Regions from separate parts of the Streptomyces sp. S186 genome, predicted to be linked through region 1. Evidence: riboswitches for the same ligand, from Rfam matches in the RefSeq annotation. Region 1 holds a riboswitch; the other holds the start of a gene.
What was found. Region 1 has a riboswitch for guanidine ahead of ACRAS8_RS22500 (DMT family transporter). Riboswitches for the same ligand answer to the same signal wherever they lie in the genome.
Positions count from the first base shown of each region.

Region 2: linked by a shared signal. The riboswitch ahead of ACRAS8_RS08710 (ACT domain-containing protein) and the one ahead of ACRAS8_RS22500 (DMT family transporter) in region 1 are both predicted to bind guanidine.

Region 1 is NZ_CP193932.1:5,207,981-5,213,211, forward strand. It holds gene ACRAS8_RS22480 (sensor histidine kinase) at 1-937, shown strand, start outside; gene bcp (thioredoxin-dependent thiol peroxidase) at 981-1,448, opposite strand; gene ACRAS8_RS22490 (DUF3618 domain-containing protein) at 1,703-2,023, shown strand; gene ACRAS8_RS22495 (GroES family chaperonin) at 2,152-2,454, shown strand; guanidine-III (ykkC-III) riboswitch at 2,526-2,585, shown strand; gene ACRAS8_RS22500 (DMT family transporter) at 2,617-2,937, shown strand; gene ACRAS8_RS22505 (transglycosylase domain-containing protein) at 2,972-5,231, opposite strand, start outside.
Region 2 is NZ_CP193932.1:2,033,655-2,038,885, reverse strand. It holds gene ACRAS8_RS08725 (CHAT domain-containing WD40 repeat protein) at 1-451, opposite strand, end outside; gene ACRAS8_RS08720 (hypothetical protein) at 477-1,169, opposite strand; gene ACRAS8_RS08715 (CU044_2847 family protein) at 1,314-1,634, shown strand; guanidine-III (ykkC-III) riboswitch at 2,515-2,585, shown strand; gene ACRAS8_RS08710 (ACT domain-containing protein) at 2,901-3,326, shown strand; gene ACRAS8_RS08705 (hypothetical protein) at 3,298-3,798, shown strand; gene ACRAS8_RS08700 (helix-turn-helix domain-containing protein) at 3,929-5,231, opposite strand, start outside.

The DNA.
Region 1 (5,231 bases):
GGCGGCGTATCCGGACAACGATCCGGCGCAGGTGGCGCTGGACCGGGCGCTGCTGATCGCGGGGTGCGGGACGGTCCTGCTGATGGCGGTGGTGTCGTGGTTCGTGGCGCAGCGGCTGTCGCGGCGGCTGCGGCTGAGCGCGGCGGCGGCCCGGCGGATCGCGGCGGGTGAGCCGCCGGACGCGGACGCGCTGGCCGGTGACGGCCGGGACGAGGTGGCCGAACTGGGCCGCAGTGTGCACCACATGGCGACGTCGCTGGCGGCGCGGGTGGAGGCGGAGCGGGAGTTCACCGCGGATGTGGCGCATGAGCTGCGGACGCCGGTGGCGGGCCTGGTGGCGGCGGCGGAGCTGCTGCCGGAGCCGCGGGCCGTGGAGCTGGTGCAGGACCGGGCGCAGGCGATGCGGCGTCTGGTGGAGGACCTGCTGGAGGTGTCGCGGCTGGACGCGGGGGTGGAGCGGGCCGATCTGGACGCCTGTGAACTGCCGTCGCTGGTGCGGGGGATCGTGCAGCGGGCGGCCCGGCAGCGCGGGGTGGACGACCTGGCGGTGTCGGTGACGGTCGAGGGCGAGCCGCGGATCGTGGAGACCGACCGCCGGCGGGTGGAGCGGGTGCTGGTGAACCTGCTGGCGAACGCGGCCAAGCACGGGGAGCCGCCGATCGAGGTGGTGGTGGCCGGGGCGCGGATCGTGGTGCGGGACCACGGGCCGGGCTATCCGGCGGAGTTGTGTGCGGAGGGGCCCCGGCGGTTCCGTACGGCGGCGCCGGAGCGCGGTACGGGGCACGGGCTGGGGCTGACGATCGCCGCGGGGCAGGCGGGGGTGCTCGGGGCGCGGCTGGAGTTCGGCGCCGCGGCGGGCGGCGGCGCCGAGGCGGTGCTGGAGCTGCCGGACCGGGCGACGGTGACGGTCCCGGAGGCGGCGGCGACGGCACCGTAGCGGTGCGGCCGCCGCCCGCCGCGGCCCGGCAGGGGTGCCGGTGTTACAGCCCCAGATCCTTGATGATCTTGGCAACGTGGCCGGTGGCCTTGACGTTGTAGAGGGCCCGTTCGACCTTGCCGTCCTCGTCGACGACGACGGTGGAGCGGATCACGCCGGTGACGGTCTTGCCGTAGAGCTTCTTCTCGCCGAAGGCGCCGTAGGCGGTGAGCACCTCCTTGTCCGGGTCGGCGAGCAGGGTCACCTTCAGGTCTTCCTTCTCGCGGAACTTTGCGAGCTTCTCCGGCTTGTCGGGGGAGATGCCGATGACGTCGTAGCCGTGGCCGGCGAGGAGGTCGAGGTTGTCGGTGAAGTCGCAGGCCTGCTTGGTGCAGCCGGGGGTCAGGGCCGCCGGGTAGAAGTAGACGATGACCTTGCGCCCCTTGTGGTCGGCGAGCGAGACCTGCTTGCCGTCGGCGTCGGGGAGCGTGAAGGCGGGCGCGGTGTCGCCGGGCTGGAGTCGCTCACTCATGGTGGGTCTCCGTCTCCTTGCGGTGGTGCTGCGGATGGTAGGACGCCCCCGACATTAGCCAGCGGGGCGCCCGGAGCGCGGCGGGGGCGTCGCGGCGGCGCGAAACGGGGGTGCTGTGGGGCGTACGCGGGTGCGAGCTGACAGACTGTCCTTCACGAATCGGCACATGATCGAAGTGGCCGGTTCCGTACGAGGCGGCCCCGGTACGCGTCCGGCCCCCGTACGCATCGGCACGAGATGACGGAGGCGGCGCGGTGTCGGAAGCCAGGACCCCTGCCCAGATCGAGGCGGACATCGTCCGCAGGCGGCAGGATCTCGCCGTGACGCTCGACGAGATCGGCGTCCGGCTGCACCCGAAGACGATCATGGGCGACGCGAAGGCGAAGGCGTCGGCGGCCGTGGACCGCACGGCGGGGCGGGCCTACGTGGCCGTCAACCGCCTGGTCTCGGACGTGCGCGGCCAGCTGGTGTCCGAGGACGGGGCGCCGCGCCTGGAGCGGATCGTTCCGGTGGCCATGGTCGGGGTGGCCGTGATCGGTCTGCTGGCGCTGGGTTCGAAGAAGCGGCGCAAGTAGCGCGCCCCCGGGGCCCGTCCGGCCCACCGGATCCGGCCCGCGGTGCAGGTGCGCCGGCGCGGGGCAGGTACGGTCATGCCGTGAGCCCGAATAACACCAAGGACACCCACGACAAGCTGCCGATCCGGATGCTGCACGACCGTGTGCTGGTCCGGACGGACATCCCCGAGGGCGAGCGCCGTTCGTCCGGCGGCATCGTCATCCCCGCGACCGCGGCGGTCGGCCGCCGCCTGGCCTGGGCCGAGGTGGTCGCGGTGGGGCAGAACGTACGGACCGTCGAGGTGGGCGACCGGGTGCTGTACGACCCCGAGGACCGGGCCGAGGTCGAGGTGCGCGGGGTGGCGTACGTGCTGATGCGCGAGCGTGATCTGCACGCGGTGGCCGCGGAGCGCCTGGAGGGCGCCGACGACTCGACCGGCCTGTATCTGTAGCGCCGTTCCTGTGGCTGTGGGGGCTCCCCCGTCGGCGGTGATCCGTGTCACCGCAGGCGGGGGAGCCCTTTGCTAGCCTCGGGGAAACCCGACGAGACGCGCCGTACCGGGTCAGGACAAGACGACGCACCCCTGTTGAAGCCCTTTCACGGAGGTGCCGTCATGGCATGGATCCTGCTGCTCGTCGCCGGCCTGCTGGAGGTCGGCTGGTCGGTCGGGATGAAGTTCACCGACGGGTTCACCCGGCTGTGGCCGAGTGTGGCCACCGGCGCCGGCATCGTCGCCAGCATGGTGCTGCTCTCCTACGCGGCCCGCACGCTGCCGATCGGCACTGCCTACGGCGTCTGGGTCGGCATCGGCGCGGCCGGCGCGGCGGTGGTCGGCATGCTCGTCCTCGGCGAACCGGCCACCGCCGCGCGGATCTTCTTCATCTGCCTGCTGTTGGTGGCGGTGGTCGGGCTGAAGGCCACGTCCGGCCACTGACGGCGCCGCGCCCGCCGCCTCCGACCGCCCGCCGCTAGCCGCCGCCCCACCGCTGGGCCAGGTCGTCGGCCTCGGGCGGGACCACGGTCGGGAACTCCTCGGTGGGTGCGGTGGTCGGGGGCAGGTCGGTGGGGGTCGGGGGCAGGGTCGGCTCGCCGGTGCCGGTGGGGGCGCCGGTCCCGGTCGGCGCCCCGGTGCCGCTCGCGGTGGGGCTGCCGGACGGGCCGCCGCTCGGGGACGCCGAGTCGCTCGGGGACGCCGACTCGTCGGCGGACGGCGAGGCGGACGGGCTCGGCTCGGCGCCCTCCTGGAGTTGCAGGTCGAAGTCGTGGACGGGGCGGTCGGCCAGCGCCGCCGCGGTGTAGTCGGCCCAGATCCGGGCGGGGAAGTCGCCGCCGTTGACGCGGTCCAGGCCGGCCGCGCCGTAGAGCGGTTCCTGGGCCGCGGTCTGCGGGTGCTGGCCCAGCACGGCCACGACGGTGGCCAGGTCGGGGGTGTAGCCGGCGAACCAGGCGGCCTTGTCCTGCTCCGCGGTGCCGGTCTTGCCGGCCGCCGGGCGCCCGGCGGCCTGGGCGGCGGTGCCGGTGCCGCCGTCGACGACGCTGCGCAGGATGTGGGTGGTGGTGTCGGCGGCGGCCCGCCCGACGGCGGTGGTCTGCGCGCGCCGCGGCAGGTCGATCTCCTCACCGGCCTTGGTGACGCGGTCGACCAGGGTGTACGGGAGCTTCCGGCCGTGCCGCGCCAGGGTCGCGTAGACCTCGGTCATGTCCAGCACGCTGGGTGTCGCGGTGCCCAGGGAGATGGCGCCCCGGGAGGCGGCGAGGCCGGGGGCGTCGGCGGGGACCCCGAGGGCGACCGCGGTCTTGCGGACGGTGCCCGGGCCGACGTCGATGCCCATCTGGGCGTAGACCGCGTTGACGGACTTGTCGGTGGCCTCGGTGACGGTGATCGGGCCGTAGGAACGGTCGTCCTCGTTGGCGGGGGCGAAGCCGGTGGGTCGGCCGTGACTGATCGTCATCCGCTTGTCGGTGCCGTCGTAGACGGTGCGGGGGGTGATCGGGGAGCCGTCCTGGGTGACGGAGTGGTGCTGGACGGCGGCGGCGAAGACCAGCGGCTTGAAGGTGGAGCCGACCTGGTAGTCGCGCCGGGTGGCGCTGTTGACGTACTGCCTGGCGTAGTCGATGCCGCCGTAGAGGGCGACGACCCGGCCGGTGGCGGGGTCGATGGAGGCGCCGCCGGCCCGGACGGCGCGGTCCACCGCGCGGCCGGCGTCGAGCCGGTCCATCAGCTGGGTGCGGACGGAGTTCACGAAGGCGTTCTGCCGCTTGCGGTCGATGGTGGTGGTGATGCGGTAGCCGCCGGCCCGGAGGGTGGTCTCGTCGACGACGTCGTGCTCGGTGAGGTAGTCCCGGACCGCTTCGACGAGATAGCCGCGCTGCCCGGAGAGGCCGGCGGAGGCGCGGGCCTGGACGAGGGCGGGGAAGGTCATCGCGGCGCGTTCGGCGCGGCCCAGCCACTTCTGCTTGACCATGCCGTCCAGCACGTAGTTCCAGCGGGCCACGGCGCGCGGGCGGTTCTCGGGGTGGGCGGTGATGTCGTACGCGCTGGGGGCGTTGAGGAGCGCGGCGAGGTAGGCGCCCTCGGCGGTGGTGAGGTCGCCGACGTTCTTGCCGTAGTACGCCTGGGCGGCGGCCTGGATGCCGTAGGCGTTGCGGCCGTAGTAGCTGGTGTTGAGGTAGCCCTGGAGGATCTCGTCCTTGGACTCCTCGCGGTCCAGCTTGATGGCGATGAAGAACTCCTTGGCCTTGCGGGTGAGGGTCTGTTCCTGGCCCAGGTAGTAGTTCTTGACGTACTGCTGGGTGATGGTGGAGCCGGACTGTCTGCCCTTGCCGGTCACGGTGTTCCAGGCGGCCCGCAGCATCGCGGCCGGGGCGACGGCGGACTCGGAGTAGAAGTCCCGGTCCTCGGCGGCCAGTACGGCCCGCTGGACGGTCCTGGGCACCTGGCCGAGCGGGACGTTCTCGCGGTTGACGTCGCCGTCGCGGGCCAGTTCCGTGCCGTCGGAGTAGAGGTAGACGTTGCTCTGCGCCTTCGCGGCGCTGTTGGCGGGCGGGATGCCGACGAGGAGGTAGCCGGCGATCAGGCCGCCCATGACCAGCAGGAGGAGCAGCAGCACGCCGCCCACCGTCATCCGCCAGGTAGGCAGGAGCCGGCGCCAGCCCGTGCGCCGGGGACGGGCGGCGGCTGCCTCGTCGGTCTCGCCGTGCTCGCTGCCCGTGCCGTCGTGCCGCGCG
Region 2 (5,231 bases), 3.2 Mb from region 1:
GCAGAGGCGAGACCGGCTGCAGGATCTCGACGTAGCGGATGATCGGGTGGTGCAGGCACAGATAGCCGCCGAGCTTCGGATCGTGCAGCAGCTCCCAGGGCAGTGCGGCGAGTTCCGGTGAGCGGACCCGCAGCACCATGCGCAGCCTCTGCCCGCGCTCCTGCGCTTTCTGCCTGCTGGAAAGATAGAGCGCCTTGATCGCGTTCTGGAACACGGCGTCGTACAGGGTGCCGCCGACCTGCCGAGCCGGTGCCTCGAGCTCGGTCCCCACGCCCCGCGCACGCACGGCGGACCCGAGAACCGCCGCCTGGAGGGACGGCAGCCGCTCCAACAGCGCGGGTGCGTCGATTTCGGCAATGGCGCGGTCCTCACCGCACGGCGACTGGACCTTGATGCTGTAGCCACCGGGTGCCTCGCTCATTTCGAGTACAAAGTCGAACTCCTCCGTCATGGCGCCCTTCCCTACTGGGGTCGGGTCAGCTCCCGCCGGGGGTCTGCGAGGGAGTCGGGGGAGCGGTGTCTGTCGGCCCTGGGGGCTGCGAGGTCTTGTCGACCCAGTTGATGAAATCGGAGAACTTCTGTGGGTCCGATTCGTCAGCCATGATGACCATGTTGAAACGCCGGTCCGTGTATGCAACCACAGCCGTATTTCCGTCCATGGAACAGGCGACGTCGCCGATAGTGATGGACTGGTCGCCGAGGGAGTACGTCCCCTTGCTCCCCTTCTCGAAGTCGTCGGTGGTATTGCACTGGGTTCCCGGAAGGTTCGATGGGTTGGCTTTCCCTATCCAGTATTTCTGCATCGAATTCACGTCGGGGAACATGGCGTAATAGACGTGGTCCGGGAAGCCGCCCTGCGTGCTGCAGTCCAGCGCCACCCCGTTCTTGGGGCTTTCGCTGGCTTCCGTGCAGTTCAGTGCGGACTTGACGTCGGCGGGAACGTGAGCCCGGAGATCGTCCAGGGTCGGGCTGTGCTTCGCCGTCCCGGTCCACAGCCCCCACATACCGCCGGCCAGCAGCAACACGCCGAGAACGGCCAGCACGATACGCGGCGCCCGATGCATTTTCGGGATGGTCATCAGACGCCGGGAGATGCCACTGCCGATCAGGGCGAGGATCAGGAGGAGAACGCCGATGACGATGAGGACAATTTTGGCGGCGAGTGGCATCGCTTTCGCTCCTTCGTCAGGACGCCTCAACCAGTGCGGCCGAAGCCCACCGACTCTGCCCTCGCCTTCGGCACGCGTACTCAGGAATTGGAAGAACCATCAACTAGATGACGGTATCCAACATTTCATGCTAATCCATAGTTTATGACCATTATGCAGTTCTCGCTACAGGACGGCAGCGCCGTGCTCGTCAGGGTCTCCGACGAGCAGGCGACGAGCCCCGTGCTCACGCGGGGCGCGTCGACGACGGTGATCGAGAAGGCCGAGGGCACGTTCGAGTCCGTCATGCAGGCCGTGCGGGCGGTGGCCCGGGGTCTGAGCGCACAGGTGGAGGACTTCGTGCAGCGGCCCGACGTCCTCGTCCTGGAGTTCGGCGTCGAGCTGAACGCCCAGGCAGGAGCGGTCATCACGGCGGCCGGAGCCTCGGCTCAGCTGAGAGTCAGCCTGACGTGGAACAAGTCGTGACCGGTGACCACCACGATGGCCACCGGTGACCCGCGAATTCGTCCAGCTACCCAGTCACTTCGCACACGAGTCGTTCGAGATACATGACGGGCCCGACCGGGGAACCAGCCGGGCCCGCGGGCAATGCGCGGTCGGCGTCTTCAGTGCCGTTGGCCGGCTACGGTTCCGCGCCCGGATCAGCGTCGCGGTGCGCGTGGTGCTGGAGGCGTGGCGGCCACGGGAAGAGACCAGGGAGCCGCGTGACCTGCCACGCTGAGTGCCTGCGCTGCGCTGACCTACGCAGACTGGAGCGGCTCGCGGCTGGCGAGGAACCTGGAGCCTGGGCGCCGGGGGAGAGGCGCTCGGCCTATGCCCTGCGCTACCGGGGCCTGCTGACGGTCAGCAAGAGCGGTGGGGGGTGTCCACGTGGAGGTCACCGAGGCCGGCCGGTTCTACCTTCGGCATGGTTGTCATCAGACGCTCCGGCGTGCGCGGACGACGGCGTTCAGGTGGTGTCCGTCAGGCCGTCGGCGCCGGTGAAAGGCGCAGCGCGGAGGGAAGCGACGGGCCGAAAGGACAGTGCGGCGTCGCACAGCGAACGGCCTGTCGCGCGTGCTCGGCGGGCGAAGGCTCAGCAGTTGGTCGATCGTCTGGCCGCCGAGGGGCGGGTCCGTTTTGCCGAGGGCTCGCATCCCAACGCGCGGAGCCAGCGTCCGAAGGCCGGCGCGCCAGCGGTTCGGCTCCTCACGCAACTGAGCTCCCTCCAACTGGCGGTGGCTGCGCACCGGATAAATGAGAAGGTTAGTGCCTGTTTTCAGTCATGTGGGCAGGGTTTTGTTCAGCTGAGTCCGGGTGCGGTTCACCCCATGGGCATCGACATTGAGTTGTGTGAGCGTCGCTTGCGGCGGTGCCATTCTGCGCCTGCCCCGGACGAGAGCGCTGCCGTACCCGGCCGAGCAAAGACGGCGCGCATCACCAATGTCGTTAATGTGGTTTCGGAATCCTGCGGAGCTTTGTGGCTCTCTGCTCGTCCTCTGGTCCTTCGTCGCTGCGCAGGCAGGACGACTGAGTCAGGTCTCCACCGCCTGTCTGGCGCTCAACCTGGCTGGTTCCTCGACACTGGCGATTGTTGCGCTGGACCAGTACTCCTCGGGTTCCTCGGGTTCCTCCTCCTCGGGGGAGTCTGGGCTGCCGTGTCCGCGGTCTCCTTGGTATCCGCATCCAAGTGTGTGTGAGTCTCACCCGCGTTCTCTCTCGCCTGTCGCTTTTCACGTAAGGAGTAGGAAGTTGGCTGGAGAAACCCAACTGTCGGCGTTGCTCAGCGGTATGCGCCCGGAGCTTCACCCCGGTGAGTACGTATTCGTATCGACCCCCGCCGGCGCGATTCCCGACGGAGTGGCCCCGGTCGTGACGGTCGCGGAGGAAGAGGGGCTCACCCTCGTTCTGCGCAGGCAGGACGCTGACAGGCTGGGGCTTGGATACGACTACGTGGCCGGCTGGATCACACTGCGGGTGCATTCATCCCTGGAAGCCGTCGGGTTGACGGCGGCCGTATCCGCGGTACTGACCCGTGCGGGGATCAGCTGCAATGTCGTGGCCGGCTTCTACCACGACCACTTGTTCGTCCCGTACGACAGCGCCGCCGTGGCGGTCCAGCTGCTTGAGGGCCTCGCGCGGGAGTCGTGTGCTGGGCACGGCGAGACTGCCGGATGAGTCACGCGGGCTGGCGCCCGTTTCGCTGACGGGCCACGCGGGCCCGGACCGCTACCAGCTCCTCGTCGTGATCGGCGCGAGCCTGGGGCTCCGACAGCGCGAGGCACTCGGGCTCGCCTTGGAGGACATCGACTTCGCCAAGGAGGTCTTCCACGTCCGGCGGCAGGTCCGGGCGAAGCTGCGTTTCGCGCTTCCCAAGGGCCGCAAGGTCCGGGACGTGCCGCTGCCGTCCAGTGTGGCCCAGGCCATCCGCCAGCACATGGAGCAGTTCGCGCCGGTGCCGGTCACGCTGCCGTGGGACGCCCCGACTCCTGCCGAGACGACGGTGGAAGCCAAAAACCGGCGGTGGAAGCCAAACACCGGCGGCCGAGGACCTAGAGCCTCCTGGCGACGGGACGCGAGCGGAAGGCGATCAACCGGAACTACTTCAACTCCTACGTGTGGAAGCCCGCTCTTGCCGCGGCGGGCGTGAACGCTCCGCTGGAAGAGGGCAGCGCCGGCGGCACTCGTACGCGATCACACCCAAAGTCCCATAGGTGCCGCCGCCCCCTTTCCTGACCCGCTTCACCACAGGTCACACAGGACGCGGCGGCATCCGCGTATCAAATGTCCCGGAAGATCTCGATCTGGGCGCCGATCGAGTTGAGGCGTTCGGCGAGGTCCTCGTAGCCGCGGTTGATGACGTAGACGTTGCGCAGGACCGAGGTGCCCTCGGCGGCCATCATGGCCAGCAGGACGACGACGGCGGGGCGGAGTGCCGGGGGGCACATCATTTCCGCGGAGCGCCAGCGGGTGGGGCCGTCGACCAGGACGCGGTGCGGGTCCAGGAGTTTGACCTGGGCGCCGAGGCGGGTGAGGTCGGTGAGGTAGATGGCGCGGTTGTCGTAGACCCAGTCGTGGATGAGGGTCTGGCCCTGGGCGGTGGCCGCGATGGCCGCGAAGAACGGGACATTGTCGATGTTGAGGCCCGGGAAGGGCATCGGGTGGATCTTGTCGAGCGGGGCCTGGAGCTTGGAGGGGCGGACCGTCAGGTCGATGAGCCGGGTACGGCCGTTGTCGGCGCGGTACTCCGTGCTGCGCTCGTGGTCGAGGCCCATCTCCTCCAGGACGGCCAGCTCGATCTCCAGGAACTCCACCGGGACCCGACGGATCGTCAGTTCCGACTCGGTGACGACGGCCGCCGCCAGCAGGCTCATCGCCTCGACCGGGTCCTCGGACGGCGCGTAGTCCACATCACGGTCGATCTTGGCGACGCCGTGGACGGTGAGGGTGGTGGTGCCGATGCCGTCGACCCGGACGCCCAGCTCCTCCAGGAAGAAGCAGAGGTCCTGGACCATGTAGTTGGAGGAGGCGTTGCGGATGACCGTGACGCCGTCGTGCCGGGCGGCGGCCAGCAGCGCGTTCTCGGTGACGGTGTCGCCGCGTTCGGTCAGGACGATGGCGCGCTTGGGGGCGACGGTGCGGTCGACCTCGGCGAGGTAGGTGCCGTCGGTCGCGGTGACCTCCAGCCCGAAGTGCCGCAAAGCCGTCATATGGGGCGTGACGGTCCGGGTGCCGAGGTCGCAGCCGCCCGCGTACGGCAGCTTGAAGTGGTCCATCCGGTGCAGCAGCGGACCGAGGAACATGATGACGCTGCGGGTGCGGCGGGCCGCCTCCATGTCCATGGCGTCCAGGTCGAGTTGGGCCGGCGGCACGATCTCCAGGTCGTTGCCGTCGTTGATCCAGCGGGTGCGGACGCCGATGCTGCCCAGCACCTCCAGGATGCGGTAGACCTCCTCAATACGGGCCACCCGCCGCAGAGTTGTGCGGCCCGCGTTGAGCAGCGTCGCGCACAGCAGCGCGACGCAGGCGTTCTTGCTCGTCTTGACGTCGATGCTGCCGGACAGCCGGCGTCCGCCGACGACC